3 regions of the Dyella sp. 2HG41-7 genome follow, and region 3 is predicted to be linked to each of the others. Evidence: riboswitches for the same ligand, from Rfam matches in the RefSeq annotation. Region 3 holds a riboswitch; each other region holds the start of a gene.
What was found. Region 3 has a riboswitch for cobalamin ahead of L0U79_RS04825 (ribonucleoside-diphosphate reductase subunit alpha). Riboswitches for the same ligand answer to the same signal wherever they lie in the genome.

Region 1: another riboswitch for cobalamin. It lies ahead of L0U79_RS01870 (TonB-dependent receptor); the one in region 3 lies ahead of L0U79_RS04825 (ribonucleoside-diphosphate reductase subunit alpha).
Region 2: another riboswitch for cobalamin. It lies ahead of cobO (cob(I)yrinic acid a,c-diamide adenosyltransferase); the one in region 3 lies ahead of L0U79_RS04825 (ribonucleoside-diphosphate reductase subunit alpha).

Annotation. Positions count from the first base shown of each region.
Region 1 covers NZ_JAJEJV010000004.1:93,420-98,585, forward strand. Annotated here, with positions in the region: gene zwf (glucose-6-phosphate dehydrogenase) at 1-438, opposite strand, end outside; gene L0U79_RS01865 (GntR family transcriptional regulator) at 630-1,382, shown strand; cobalamin riboswitch at 1,451-1,691, shown strand; gene L0U79_RS01870 (TonB-dependent receptor) at 1,839-3,740, shown strand; gene L0U79_RS01875 (efflux RND transporter permease subunit) at 4,119-5,166, shown strand, end outside.
Region 2 covers NZ_JAJEJV010000004.1:1,121,010-1,126,175, forward strand. Annotated here, with positions in the region: gene clpB (ATP-dependent chaperone ClpB) at 1-127, shown strand, start outside; gene L0U79_RS06310 (TonB-dependent receptor) at 343-2,844, opposite strand; cobalamin riboswitch at 3,138-3,389, shown strand; gene cobO (cob(I)yrinic acid a,c-diamide adenosyltransferase) at 3,538-4,152, shown strand; gene L0U79_RS06320 (cobyrinate a,c-diamide synthase) at 4,149-5,166, shown strand, end outside.
Region 3 covers NZ_JAJEJV010000004.1:748,979-754,144, forward strand. Annotated here, with positions in the region: gene L0U79_RS04825 (ribonucleoside-diphosphate reductase subunit alpha) at 1-1,893, opposite strand, end outside; cobalamin riboswitch at 2,181-2,390, opposite strand; gene L0U79_RS04830 (hypothetical protein) at 2,500-2,796, opposite strand; gene L0U79_RS04835 (glycoside hydrolase family 27 protein) at 2,897-4,105, shown strand; gene L0U79_RS04840 (peptidase C13) at 4,157-4,537, opposite strand; gene zapE (cell division protein ZapE) at 4,622-5,166, opposite strand, start outside.

The DNA of each region.
Region 1 (5,166 bases), 660 kb from region 3:
TTCCAACACCACGCGCGACTTGCCCTGGTTGAGGCCGTAGCTGCCCAGTCGCTCGCAGATATCCACGAACAGATCGGGCGACGTGGAGAGATAGAACACGCGCACGTGGTCGGGTTCTTTGGCCATGAACTTGGCGAAATCGTCCCAGCCGGCGTCTTTGCGCGCGTCGAGAGGGCGATAGCTCACCAGCTTGAGGAAGGCGTCGAGTTGGTCCGCTTGCGAGGCCGCCGAGCCGTTGAGGGCGCCGCGAATCTGCGCGCGGTAGCCGTCGTCGTCCAAACCTTCGCGCGCGACGCCGACGATGCGGCTGCCTTCCGGTATCTGGCCGTCGGCAAAGCGGTGGAACAGGGCAGGGAGCAATTTGCGCACGGCCAGGTCGCCAGTGCCGCCGAAAATCACCAAGTCGAACGTATCGACCGGTAGAGCAGGTGCAGTCACAACTCACCTCTTGCTGATGCTGGCTGGCCACGGGGATGCAGCCGCCGGGGAATGAGGATCGTACCAATGACATACCAGGCAATACCAGTCCCCCCGACCATGCATTCGTATGCAAATTTCTCCTAAGCGGACGGACCCTGGCGGAAGACCCCGGTTGTGCGAGTGGTTCGGCATTGGTATGGTTCGCGCTTATGCAGAATGCCCTTGCCGACGAATACCGGCGTCTGAGCCGCGAAACGAGCACCCACCAGCCGCTGGCCTACCTGCGGCTGCGCCGGGCGATTCGCAACGTGATCCAGCATCGCGATATCGAACCAGGCCAAACGTTGCCAAGCGAACGTGATTTATCGCAGGCCCTGGGTTTGTCCCGCGTGACGGTACGCAAGGCGATTTCCGGCCTGGTCGAAGAAGGCCTGCTGACGCAGCGTCACGGCGCAGGCACCTTCGTCGCCGAACGCATCGTCAAACCGATGTCGCGCCTCACCAGCTTTACCGAAGATTTGCGCGCACGCGGCCTGCATCCGCGCTCCGAATTTTTCGAACGCAGCGTGGGCGAAGTGACGCCGGAAGAGTCGATGGCGCTGAATCTGTCGCCCGGCGTGCTGGTGGTGCGCCTGCATCGTGTGCGTTATGCGGAAGACGAACCATTGGCGATCGAACGCAGCGTGGTGCCGGTAAGCGTCTTGCCGGATCCGCACGAAGTGCACGATTCGCTCTACGAAGCGCTGGAAAAACACGACTGCCGCCCCGTTCGCGCACTGCAGCGCCTGCGCGCCGTGTTGCTTGCTGCGCGCCAAGCGCGTCTGTTGCACGTGAGCGCCGGCAGCGCTGGATTGCATATCGAACGCCGCAGCTTTCTCGACGATGGCCGCGTGGTGGAGTTCACCACGTCGTGGTATCGCGGGGATATTTACGACTTTGTGGCCGAATTGCAGACGGATTGATGTCTTAGCTTTCTTCCTGAAACGAGGGAGAAATGCAAAGAAAATTGCTTCGATCACCCTTCTCCCGCTACAGTTCGCCCGTTTCGGGTGTCCCTTTGGGATGAAACGGGAAGCCGGTGCGCTGCTCATGCAGCAAGGCCGGCACTGCCCCCGCAACGGTAAGCGAGCCTTGAACCGCAGATAGTTGACGTCTGCGGAGCCTGCGAACGATCACGCGCCACTGTGCTTTGCATGGGAAGGCATCGTTCGACGACAGCCATACGCTGTCGCTCGCGAGTCCGGAGACCGGCCTGAAACAGAGCCTTAATGGCTCTTAGGTTCTGGTGCTCGCGGTGGGCGAGGTTCGGGATCGCGGCCGCGTTTTGTTTCCATGACCGCCTTCCGTTCCTTCATCGTCGCGCGCATCGGCTCATGACATTCTGAGCCGCGCGGGGACGTGCGGCGGGGAAACTTTCCATGCTGTCGAAACAAACTACGCTCGCAACTGCCTTGTTACTCGCATTCGCCGCCCAGGCGAGTTATGCGCAGTCCACCAACGATCAAAACAGCACGCTTTCGCCGGTGATCGTCACCGCCACGCGCACGGCCATCACAGCCAACGAAGCGTTGTCGTCGGTCAGTGTGATCACGCGCGAAGATATCGATCGCCTGCAACCGACTTCCATCGCCGATCTGTTGACCGGGCTACCGGGCGTTTCCATCGGCCAACCCGGCGGCATCGGCGCGCAAACTTCGCTGTATCTGCGCGGCACCAATGCCACGCATGTGTTGGTGATGATCGACGGCGTGCGCATCGGTTCGGTGAGCATCGGCTTGCCGGCGTTGGAACAGATTCCGGTGAATGCGATCGATCGCATCGAAATCGTGCGCGGTCCGCGCGCGAGCCTCTACGGGTCGGATGCGATCGGTGGCGTGATTCAAATTTTCACCAAGCACGGTCAGCCCAATGGCGGCATCTCGCCGTCGGTGAGCACTTCCGTCGGCAGTCACGGTTACGCAAACGGACAAGCCGGCGTTTCCGGCGGCGATACGCATCTTTGGTACAACGCGAGCCTCGGCGGCACCTATAGCGGCGGCATTCCCAATTGCCGCATGGGCGCGGCGGAAGTGGGCGTGGCGTGTTTCGTGGACGATCCGCGCAACGACGCATATCGCAACTGGAACGGTTTCGCCAACTTCGGTTATCGCTGGGACAACGGCACCGAACTTGCCTTCGATTGGTTGCGCAGCAAGAGCAACGCCGAATACGCCGGCAGCCCGTACAGCGGCAACGACGCCATCGAAGAACAATACGTCGCTGGCGCACGCCTGAGCTTTATGCCGTTGTCGATCTGGAAGGTGACGCTCAACGCAGGACAAAGTCGCGACGACGACGCCACGTTCTATCAAGGCACCTATTTCGGCCAGTATTACCCGCGCATCGGCACGGGCTATTTCGATTCGCGCCGCAACCAGGCGTCGTGGCAGAACGACATCACGTTGAGCACCGATCAGTTGCTGACCGTGGGCGTGGATTATCAGCAGGAGCATATCGCCAGCGACACGGCGTTCCAGCAGATCACGCGCGGCGATACCGGCACCTTTGCGCAATACCAGGGCACGTTCGGCCAGAACGAAGTGCAGATTTCCGGTCGTCACGATCACAACGATCAATACGGCAATCACAACACCGGATCGGCGGCGTGGGGTTATCACTTCACGAACGGCCCGGTGCTTTCGGTGAGCTACGGCACCGCGTTTCACGCGCCGACCTTCGACGACCTGTATTTCCCCGCGTTCGGCGGCGTGCCGACGGCCAATCCGAATTTGCAGCCGGAAACTTCGCACAGCATCGAAGTCGGTTTGACGCAGCAGCTTCAGATCTGGAATTGGGGCGTCAATGCTTATCAGACCACGATCGACAATTTGATCGTGCTCGACAGCAACTTCGTGCCGCAAAACTTAAGCCGCGCGCGCATTCGCGGTATCGAAGGACAATTCGGTTTCCATCTGAACGATTGGCGCGTGCAAAGCTACCTCACGCTGCTGCAACCGAAGAACGACGACGGCGGTCCGGAAAACGGCAACCTGTTGCAACGACGCGCGCAGCGGACGGCGCGCGTCGATATCGACCGCAAACTGGGACAATTCAACGTCGGCGCCACGTTCTTCGCCTCCAGCAAGCGTTACGACGATATCGCCAATACGGAACGTATGGGCGGTTACGCCACCACCGATCTGCGCGCTAGCTACGCGTTCTCGCCGGGCTGGGAAGTGGAAGGCAAGCTGGCGAATGCGTTCGATCACCGTTACGAGACGGTGTATTACTTCAATCAGCTGGGGCGCACGTGGTATCTGACCTTGCGTTACAGCCCATAAGCATGGTTCTTTGCGTTCGCTTCCTCTCCCTTTGGGACGCGGGGAGCGGCCATGAATGGCCGCGTTTTGAGGAGCGAGGAAGAGGATTGAGGTGAGGGGGTCAGTCTCGCTTCAAACGTGAAATGAACGAGTAACAGGCTCTAATTTCACGTCATCGCAAGAGTGTCCCCTCACCCCGACCCTCTCCCCGGAGGGGAGAGGGAGTGAAAATGCGCCATGCCTTTCGGCACGGCCGGACTTCAGGCACATTTACGGGGCTCGCTCCCCAGGCATAAAGGTGCCCATGAATGTGCCCTTCTTTTTGTTTGCGCCACGACCCGCGCTGGATGTGTGCGGGCGCGGCTTGCGTTGTGCTGACACCGTTGCGCGCGTGATGCGATGAATATTTTCGCGCCCATCATTCGCCGCCCCATTGGCATGTCGCTGCTTGCCCTGGGCCTGACGATCGCCGGTTTCTGCGCCTATCTCACCTTGGGCGTGGCGGCGTTGCCGTCGCTGGATTTTCCGGGCCTAGTCGTGATCGCCCAATATCCGGGCGCCGATGCGCAAACCATGGCGGCAACGGTCGCAGCGCCGCTTGAGCGTCAGCTTGGGCGCATTCCGGGCATTCAGCAGATGTCGTCCGACAGCAATGCGGGCGGCACGCAAATCCAGATTCTGTTTGATTTTGGTCGCAGCGCCGATAAGGCGGCGCGCGACGTGCAAGCGGCCATCAACGCAGCGCAGCCGGATCTGCCGGCCAGCTTACAGCCGCCGCAATATTTCAAATTCGATACGGCGTCGATTCCAGTCCTGCTGATTTCGCTTACATCCACCAGCATGCCGCCGGACAAGCTTTACGACCTCACCGACACCTTGCTGAAGCCCGCCGTCTCGCAAATACCGGGCGTGGCGCAGGTGCAGGTGTTCGGCGGCGCGCCGCATGCGGTGCGCGTCACCTTGAACAGCGCGGCGCTGACCGCCAAGAGCATTACGGCGAACGATATCGCCAACGCGTTGCGCGCGGCGAACGTCACGTCGCCACAAGGCATGTTGAGCGACGGCATTCGTCAGATGACGGTCACTGCCAACGACGCCTTGCAGACGCCGCAGGATTTCGGTTCGCTGGTGATCGCCAACCGCAAAGGCGTGCCTGTGTATCTTTCCGAAGTCGCCACTATCACCAGCGGCGAGCAGGATAAATATCAGGCGGCGTGGTTCAACGGTCAGCGCGCCGTGTCCATGCAGATCAGCAAGCGCCCCGAAGCCAATTCGGTGCAGCTGGTGCAGGACATCCGCAATCGCCTGCCCGGCTTGCGCAACCTGGTGCCGGCGGATGTGCAGATCACGCCGATTTTCGACCTGACGCAAGGCACCAAGTCGGCGCTGCACGAAGTGGAAATCGCGTTGCTGCTCAGTATTTTGATGGTGGCGCTGGTGATGCTGG
Region 2 (5,166 bases), 370 kb from region 3:
CAAGCGTGCGATCCAGCAGCAGCTGGAAAATCCGCTGGCGAAGGAAATTCTGGAAGGACGCTTCGCACCGGGCGATACGATCGTAGTGGGCGCGGAAGGCGGACATTTGGCTTTCCACAAACACTGAGGAACAACTCCCTCCCCTACGTGCAGTAGGGTTGGGGTGGGGTGAAGTCTTCAATCGCACTTCGAATGTCAGCATCGCGGCAAGCACGTGCAACCCCACCCCAGCCCTCCCCTGCAAGCAGGGGAGGGAGTGCATTGCGTAACGCGCATAAAAAAATCCCGGCCAATGGCCGGGATTTTCATGCATGGATCGCACAGGATTGGCAGTGGGTCGAATCACCAGTGATAGATCACTTTGGTGTAATAGTAACGCCCATTGAAGCCCGCGGGTGAAAATTCTGAATACGGAATGGTGCCGTTGTTGTTATTAGCAGCGATCACCTTGTCCGGATAACTGTTCGTGGCATTGTCCATGCCAAGCGTGAATGTCCAGTTGTCGAGGTTGTAACTGCCTGCCAGATCGAGCACCCATTGCGGGCTGAAGGTCTGATTGAGCAGATACGAACTGTTGCTGTACGCGGTGAAACTGCCGTAACGCGTTAGGTTGCCATTGAGCGCCCAGTGACCGAGCGAGTAGTTCTCGTTGAGAATCAACTTGCTGCGCGGCGTGGAGTTGGCAAGCAAGCCCTTGATATCGCGATACGTGACGCGCTGCAACTGCAGTCCAAGCGCATCCAACTGTTCCGGATTCGCCGCCACATGCGTGACCTGCGTGCGGTTGTAGTTGTAGCTCAGCGTGCTCTGCAGCGCGCCGGCATTGCCGAAATCGGAACGATAACTGCCGACCAGATCGCCGCCTTGCGTGCGCGTATCCACCGCGTTGGTGAAGTACTGCGCGGAGCTGAAGGCGACGTTGGTGATGCCGTTGGCCGCCAGGTAGTCCACCACCACCGGCTTGTTCAGTCCGCTCAACGTGTTGGAGAGCACCACGCGGTTGTAGACATTGATCTGGTAGACGTCGAAGGTGAGCGTTAGCGCGTCGATCGGATTGAACACCGCGCCCACGGTGTAGTTATGCGAGCGCTCCGGTCGCAGCGCCTGCGCGCCCAGCAGTTGCGCCACCGGATTTCCTACCGGCAGCAGACCCGTTTGGTAAATGCCCGGCGCGATGCCGGGGCCGGTGTTGCTCGGCGTGAGGTAGAGCGAGCCGATCTGCGAATAGTCTTCCTGCGCCAGCGACGGCGCGCGGAAGCCGCTCGACACGCTGCCGCGCAAGGCGAAGCGGTCGGTGAAGTCGTAACGCGCCGCCAGCGCGCCGGACACCGTGTTGCCGAAATCGTTGTAATCCTCGTGGCGCACGGCGAACGAGGTGCCGAGCTTGTCGGTCAGGTTGGTTTCCAAACTCACATATTGCGCGACGTCGCTGCGGCTCCACGAACCGACATTGACCGGGCTGTAGCCGCTAAAACCTTGCGCGCCGCCGCTCACGCCCGACGTGCCGATGTAATACGAACTCGGATCGCCCGCGCTGATCTGATACGTATCGCGCCGGTATTCGCCGCCGAACGCGAGCGTTACCGCATTGGGCAGCCAGCTCAGGTTGAAGTCCTTGGCGATATCGACATCCGCCACCTGTTCCGACGAGGACACGATGCCATCGAAGAATTGGGTGGGCGTGTAGCCGAAGTCGTGCAGGAAGGCGTAGTTCGCCGTGTGGATCGTATCCAGCGACACGCGATTGCCGCCGTAGTTGGCGCTGACATCCCAACGCCAACCGCCGCTGGTGGTGCCGCGTACGCCGGCTACGAATTGCTGATCGGTGCTGCGCGCCTGCAACAGCGGCTGATATCCGTCCGGATAAAGCGCTGTCAACAGCGATTTCACCGACGACGAGTAACCGAACGGATTGCGATACAACTCGTCGGAAATCGCATTGCGCGCGTGATAACTGCCAAATGCGTAGAACTGGATGTTGCTGGTGATGTCGTACTGCGAATTCAGAAACAGGTTGTGCTGGCTGACTGTGGGATCGCCGAACACTTGTTTCTCGCCGAGCTGCGGATAGCGAATATCCACGCCGCCGTGGTTGGTCGGATCCTGATGGCCGTCATCCACGCTGATGCGCAGCCAGCCCTTGTCGCCGTTCAACGGAATGCCGAAGTTGGCCGACCCTTGCCACTGCTTGCCGCCGCCGCGCTCGTACTTGCCGCCGTCGAGTTCGACCGAGCCGCCTTGCGCGCCGTGCTTGAGAATGATGTTGATCACGCCGGCCAGCGCGTCGGAGCCGTATTGCGCGGACGCGCCGTCGCGCAGTACTTCGATATGATCGATCGCGGAAAGCGGAATCGTATTGAGATCCACCGGCGACGAACCGCGACCGATGGTGCCGTCCACATTCACCATCGAGCTGGTGTGCCAGCGCTTGCCGTCCACCAGCACCAGCACTTCGTCCGGTGCGAGGCCGCGCAATTGCGCGGGACGCTGCGAGTCGGTGGTGTCGGTCGCCGATGGGCGCGGGAAATTCAGCGACGGAATCAGGCGCGCCAATGCAGTAGTGAGTTCGGTGGTGCCGGTGCTCTGCAGCGCCGATGCGGGAACCACGTCGATCGGCGACAACGACGTGCTATCGGTACGGTTTTGCGTGCGCGTACCGGTGACGATCACCGCCTGCAGATTCTTCGTGTTGCCGGACGGGAGGGCGCTTTGCGATGCGTCCTGTGCGGCGGCGTTGGAAGCCAACGCAAGCAGGAGCGCGGCAGCGAGTGGTGTAAAGGCGTTCAAATGGCGAGTGTGTTTCGTGGGCGCGTTGCGGTCGAACCCGTTATTGGTTTTTTTCATTCGGTGTATTCCCCTAAACGTAAAATTTGCTGCTTAGCAACAATTTCAGGTTAGTGACAATAGCGCCACGCACCTAATGGATCATCAGGCGATTCAAAGTCCAAATAAGAATATCCAAGTTGAGCATGTGCTTAGCTCGCATGAGAGGCCCGCTGCGGCTGCCTTCGATCCCACCCTGCGCAAGTTGCTACGTGTTCGGAACCTGCGTTTGCAGCCAGCATCGTTATCCGGTCGTCTAGGTGGCGTGTAGAAAACCTCTCCGACGCCAGGCTAGGCGCGCCAGAGTGCAGGCTCTAAGATCGTCGAGTTGAGGTGACCGCTTGCGCATAGCTGGCGGTTGAAACGGGAATCCGGTGCGTCGCGTTCGCGCGGCAATCCCGGAGCTGCCCCCGCAACGGTAAGCGAGCACACCGTCCACTCACTGCCACTGTGCTGAAAGAAGCTCTGATCAATTCCGAGCATCCTGGAGCATGGGAAGGCGTGGATCGGGAGGCGCAAGCCTTCGCTCGCAAGCCCGGAGACCGGCCTCGCATTGAAACCAGACAGGCGGAGGGCCGTGTCGGGTCGCTGCATCCATCGCGATGCAGTTACCGCTTCCTCCGTTGCCCTTGTGCAAGTCACGCGGAGGACTTTCGACGTTATGAAGTTTGCAACGACATCTCTATCGCGCGCGCGGTATCGCGTGGTGTTCGTATGAGCGACGACCTGACGCCCGAAGAGCGCTATCGCGAGCGCATGCAGCGCAAGAAAGAACTGGTCGATCGCAAAATCGCCCGCGCCACCATCGATCGCGGCGTGCTTGTCGTGAATACCGGCAACGGCAAAGGCAAGAGCTCCTCGGGCTTCGGCATGCTGGCGCGTTCGCTCGGGCACGGCTTCAAGTGCGGCGTGGTGCAGTTCATCAAAGGCACGTTTTCGACGGGCGAAGAAGCGTTCTTCCGTCTCTTTGCGGGCGAGCAGCTCGACTACCACGTGATGGGTGAAGGCTTCACCTGGGAAACGCAAGACAAGGCGCGCGACATTGCGGCGGCGCAAGCCGCATGGGCGATTGCTGCGCGCATGCTGGCCGATCCCGCGTACGATTTCGTGTTGCTCGACGAACTCAACATCGCGCTGGTGAAGCAATACGTGCAATTGGAGCAAGTGCTCACCGCCGTAGCCGCACGACCTCCGCGACAACATGTCGTGATCACAGGACGCGGCGCGCCGGATGGACTGATTGAAGTGGCCGATACCGTGACCGAGATGCGCGTGGTGAAACACGCCTTCGATGCGGGCATCAAAGCCCAAAAAGGCGTGGAACTGTGACCGACGTTCGTCATTGCTCCGCGCTGCTGGTGTCCGCGCCTGCATCCGGGCAAGGCAAGACGTCAGTCACTGCTGCGCTTGCGCGCTGGCATGTTCGGCAAGGCCGGCGCGTGCGTGTGTTCAAAACGGGTCCGGATTTTCTCGATCCGATGGTGTTGGCGCGCGCCGCGCACACACGCGCCTATCAGCTCGATTTGTGGATGTGCGGCGAAATCGATGTGCGCAAGCGCTTGTTCGATGCGGCGGGCGACGCCGATTTGATTTTGGTGGAAGGCGTGATGGGTTTGTTCGATGGCGCACCATCCAGCGCCGATCTCGCGCAAACGTTGGGTTTGCCGGTGATGGCGGTGATCGACGGTTCGGCCATGGCGCAAACGTTCGGTGCGTTGGCGTGTGGACTGGCGGCGTATCGCGATGGCTTATCCATGTACGGCACGGCCGCCAATCGTGTGGGCAGCGCTTATCACGCGCAGTTGCTGAAAGAGAGCCTTCCTTGTTCGTTACATTGGCTAGGCGCGTTGCCGCGTGACGAAAAACTTGCGTTGCCGGAGCGGCATCTTGGTTTGAAGTCGGCGAATGAATTGCCCGATATCGATGCACGACTCGATGCGCTGGCCGATGCATGGGCCGAGCATGCATCTACAGCCTTGCCGCCTCCGGTCAAGTTTGATGCGCCGAGTGTCGATGCGGTGCCTCCGCTGTTGAAGGGAAAACGCATCGCCGTCGCACGCGACGATGCGTTTTGCTTTATCTATCCAGCCAATCTCGAGGTGCTGCGCGAGGCTGGCGCGGAGTTGTGTTTCTTTTCGCCCGTCGCCGGGGATGGCCTACCGGCATGCGATGCAGTGTGGTTACCGGGCGGTTATCCGGAATTGCATCTGGATGCGCTGTCGCAGCGGCAGGATTTGCATGCTGCGCTATGCGCGCATCGCGATGCCGGTAAACCGATACTCGCCGAATGCGGCGGATTGTTGTTTGCGCTCCAATCGCTTGCCGATCGGGACGGACATGAAG
Region 3 (5,166 bases):
GCATTCGTAGCAGCCGGCAATGGACGCGATGGTTGCGGTGGGCGCAATGGCGATCAGCAGCGAGTTGCGCAAGCCATTCGTTTTGATCGCGTCGCGCAACGCGTCCCAGCGAGCGGTGTCGTGCGGCGTTGCGGCTTTCCAGTAGTCGAACTGCAATTCGCCGTGGGCCGCGCGGGTTTCGGCAAAGCCCGGGTGCGCGCCGCTTTGCTCGGCTAAGGCGTTCGATTGCGCCAACGCGTTGTAGTAGATCTCTTCGGCGATGCGCGTGGAAAGCGCTAGCGCTTCGGCCGAATCGAAAGGTAGGCGCAGCTTGAAGAACACATCCTGCAAGCCCATCACACCCAGGCCCACCGGGCGCCATTTGCGATTGGCCGTCGCGGCTGTGTCGATCGGATAGAAGTTCAGATCGATCACACGATCGAGCTGCCGCACCGCGGTGCGCACGGTGGTGGCGAGTTTGGCGAAATCGAACGCGCCATCCACGACATGGCGGGAGAGGTTGATTGAGCCGAGATTGCAAACCGCGGTTTCACCGGCGTTGGTGACTTCCAGAATCTCGGTGCACAGATTCGAGAGATGAATGACGTTCTCAGGCTTTGCCGTCTGATTGCTGGTGGCGTTGCTGCGATCCTTGAAAGTCATCCAGCCGTTGCCGGTCTGCGCCAGCGTGCGCAACATGCGTGCATACAGTTCGCGTGCCTTGACCGTTTTGACCGCCAAACCTTCGGCTTCCGCCTTGTGGTAGGCGCGTTCGAAGGTTTCGCCCCAGGTGTCCACGAAATGCGGCACGACTTTGGGATCGAACAGCGACCAGTTGCCGTCGTGCTCGACGCGGCGCATGAATTCGTCGGGAATCCAGTTGGCGAGGTTGAGGTTGTGCGTGCGGCGCGCTTCATCGCCGGTGTTATCGCGCAGTTCCAGAAACTCTTCGATATCCGCGTGCCACGGTTCCAGATACACGCACGCCGCGCCTTTGCGCTTGCCACCTTGATTCACGGCGGCGACGGACGCATCCAGCGTTTTTAGCCACGGCACCAAACCGTTCGAGTGTCCGTTGGTGCCTTTGATCAGCGAACCGCGCGAGCGCACGCGCGAATATGCCAAGCCGATACCACCGGCGAATTTGCTGAGCTTGGCGACGTCGCCGTACTTCTCGTAAATCGATTCCAACGAATCCTGCGGCGAATCGAGCAGGAAGCACGAACTCAACTGTTCGTGCGCCGTACCGGCGTTGAAAAGCGTCGGCGAGCTGGCGATGTACTCTAGCGAGGAGAACAAACGATACAGCTCCAGCGTCTCGGCGATATCGTTGCCGCCGAGCGCACAGGCGATACGCATAAAAAAATACGGCGGTGTTTCGATCACCTTGCGCAATTGCGGATGACGCAACAGATAGCGGTCGTAGACCGTACGCAAACCGAAGTATTCAAAGCGGCGCGTGGCGAGCGGATCGATCGCGTCGTTGAGCTTGCGCGCATTGGCCATCACGAAATCGCGCAAACGCTCATTGGCGATGCCCAGTTCCGCGCCACGCGCGATGGATTGCGAAAAACTCTGGATTTCCTGGCCGCTCACTTCCTTGTCGATAAAGGCGCTGAGCAGGCGCGCGGCGAGCTGGCCGTATTCGGGTTCTTCCGCGGTCAAGGCTGCGGAGGTGCGAATGGAAAGCTGATCGAGCTCTTGCGTGCTGGCGCCGTCGTACAAGCCGCCGATGGTTTTCAGCGCGACGCGCAACGGATCGACGCCGTGCAAACCTTCCGCGCTGCGCGTGACGGCGCGCACGATCTTGTTGACGTCGACGACTTCGTGTCGGCCGTTGCGCTTGGTGACGCGCATCTGGCCGGGGTTGTGCGGGGGCGTGAGGGCGAACGGTGTTTCGGCAGTGGCGGACATCGTGAGGTTCGTGTTCGTGGCGTCGGCGGAAAACGCGGACGTGTCAGCGCGAACGTCGTTACGCTCGCGCGATTCGGTATCGATAGGCTGCATGGTGGGCGCTCCGGCTATGGAGCCTGTCCAGGCCGGACGCATCCGGTTGAAGAGGACAGACTCCTAGGTCTCAACCGCCTGCTCCCGCGCGCAGGGCTGATGTGGCGGTTTGCGCGGTCGATCGCCCGACACGGGTAAGACATCCGCGTCGTGCGACATACCTCCCCGCGGAGGCCGTCACGAGCGGCATGACATTCCGGTCATGCCGTGTCGGCAGGTCTTCGGACTTGCGGATGTGAGCCTTGCGGCCCGCCTACTCACCCTGCTTCCCGGCCGGCGAAGGCCAGTGCGTCATTGGGCTTTGGTCTCCGCTTACCGCTGCGGGGCAGTTCCGGATTCCCACCGGATTCCCGAGTCGCCCTCAGATTGCTCCGATTGCGACGACCGACGAGCACAACATATCGGGGTAGTCGGGATCGGTCAACCCAATAACTTGTGGATAAGCCGGTGGATAAGCGGCGTGGCGCCAAGCCGGATGCGGCTTAAAAATTTTTTGATCAAGACGGGTCGCGGCTACTTTGCGATCGCCACGATGATCGCCGCCCACATCAACACCAACCCGGCGGCGAAGCTTCGACGCGCCGGCGCGATCCGTTCGACGGCGCCGTCGGCGATCGGCGTGGTCGCGATCCAGATCGTGGCGCCCAGGGCGATGAAACTGAGAAAGGCCAGGCACACCACCATGATGTCGCGCGCGCTCCACGGCGTGGGTTCGTGCACGCCCCAGTAACCGAGAAAGGCCATTCCCATCGCCGACATCGTGGCGGACGCGGAGCACAGCCCGACAACCGAACCCGTTGGTGCGCGCATGCGGCGACTCCCGGTAGATATGCCCAAAGATCGTAACGCAACACATGACACAAGCTCCGTGTCGGCTATGCTCCGACGCTTGTCGATAAGGAGCGAAGCGATGAGCCAGCGCAGTCGAGCCGTAACACGGTGGTTGGTGTTGTTGAGCATGCTGATGATGCCGTGGTTCGCGACGGCCGCGCCATCCGACGCTGCAACGCTCGCGCGCACGCCCCCGATGGGCTGGAACAGCTGGAATCATTTCGGCCCCGATGTCACCGACGCGGACATTCGCCACGCCGCTGATGCGATGGTGAGCAGCGGTATGGCGAAAGCCGGTTATCAGTACGTGATCATCGACGACGGCTGGCAAGGCGAGCGCGATGCGCAAGGCGTCTTGCATCCGAACAAGAAATTTCCAGACATGAAAGCGCTGGCCGATTACGTGCACAGCAAAGGCTTGAAGTTCGGCATCTACTCCTCGCCTGGCGAACAAACCTGCGGCGGCTTCACCGGCAGCTACGGACATGAAGCGCAAGACGCGAAGTTGTTCGCCAGCTGGGGCGTGGACTATCTCAAATACGATCTGTGCAGCTTCCACAAACATATGGAAGGTAAAAGCGAAGCCGAGCAGACGGCGATGATGAAATCGGCGTATCGCCTGATGCATCAATCGCTGGCGGCCACCGGCCGTCCGATCGTGTACGCGCTGTGCAGTTATGGCTGGGGACGCGTGTGGTCGTGGGGCGCCGAGGTCGGCGCCAATCTGTGGCGCTCCACCGACGATATTCAAGCCAATTACGACAGCATGATGTTCAACGCGAATGCGCAGCTAGGCTTGCAGCGTTTCGCCGGACCCGGTCACTGGAACGACGCGGACATGCTGGAAATCGGCAACAAGGGTATGGATACGCAAGCGACCGAACGCACGCATATGAGTTTGTGGGCATTGCTCGCGGCGCCGCTGATCGCCGGCAACGATCTCTTCACGATGGATGCCACGACGCGCGACGTGCTCACCAATCCCGAAGTGCTTGCCGTCAATCAAGATGCGCTCGGCAAAGCCGGCCGCCGCGTGATGCAAGAAGGACCGATCCAACTTTGGATGCGTCCGCTGGCCGACGGCACCATGGCCGTAGGTTTGTTCAATACGCTCAATCACGATTTGAGCGCGACGGTGGATTTCAAAGCGCTGGGATTGCACGGCGAGGTGACTGCACGCGATTTGTGGGCGCAGCGCGATCTCGGTGAGATCGACGACAAGCATGTGTTCAGCGTGCCGTCCCTCGGCGTGGTGATGCTGAAACTGGGCAAGTCATCCACGCCGTAATGCATCGATGCAGCGCGCGACACAACGTCGGCGCTGCATGTTTTCGCGCGCTTACATGCTCACATCGATCTCGATCGGATAATTCGTCGATCCGGTCTGCTTGGGCGGCGCGGGAAAGGTCCAGTTCGAGAATTGACCGGCCAGACATTTGGCGACTGGCGTCGGTGCGCGCACTTCCACATTCAGCGGACGGCCGTCGGGCGAAATATCCGCCACTAGCGTAAACGGCGATTTATCCGCGGGTGCGTTGCTGGCGAGGCAGCCTTTGAGCGTATCCGTCATCGGATTGCCGGTCTTGGCCCAGAATTGCTTTTGATAGGCGGGGCCGGTGGCGCTCGCTTCCAACATCTTGGCGCGCTGCACGCGTTCGTTGAAGGTGTCGGGCGCGGCGGGTGCGCCGGCGAGCAAAGCAATAGCGAAGACAGTCAGCATCGAGAGCTCCCGAATCCAGGCGTAAGCGGCACGGTAACAGCATGCAAGAACGCGGAACAGCGCGCGCGTCGAGCGCCGATGCGCTTACTCGGGCCGATGCGCAAGCCCCAGATATTCTTCGCTTTGCATTTCGATCAGCCGCGATTCCGTGCGACCGAATTCCGCGCGCAGTCGCTCGCCATCGTACAGCTCGGTGATCGGCGCGCCGGCGGAAAGAATCAGCTTGACGTGGCGGTCGTAGAACTCGTCTACCAATTGCACGAAACGTTTGGCGGGATCTTCGCTGTAGATGGTGAATTGCGGCACGTTGGAAAGAATGATTTCCGGCGCCGTTTTGGCGAGCGCGATGTAGTCGGCGACCGCGCGCGGACCGTCGCAAAGCGCGGCGAAGTCGAACCACAGGATATTGCCGGCGCGCTTGCGCACCGGAATCGGGCGATCGTTGATCACGATGTCGCCGCCGTCGACCACATTGCCTTGCGCTTGGCTGGAAAAGATTCGCGTCAACGCACGCTCCGCTTCAAGACCGGGCGGCGTGTGATATACCGGCGCGTGCGTCAGCGCGCGCAATCGCCAGTCGTGCGCGGAAATCATTTCCACTACATGGCAATGCTGGTTGATGGAGGCGA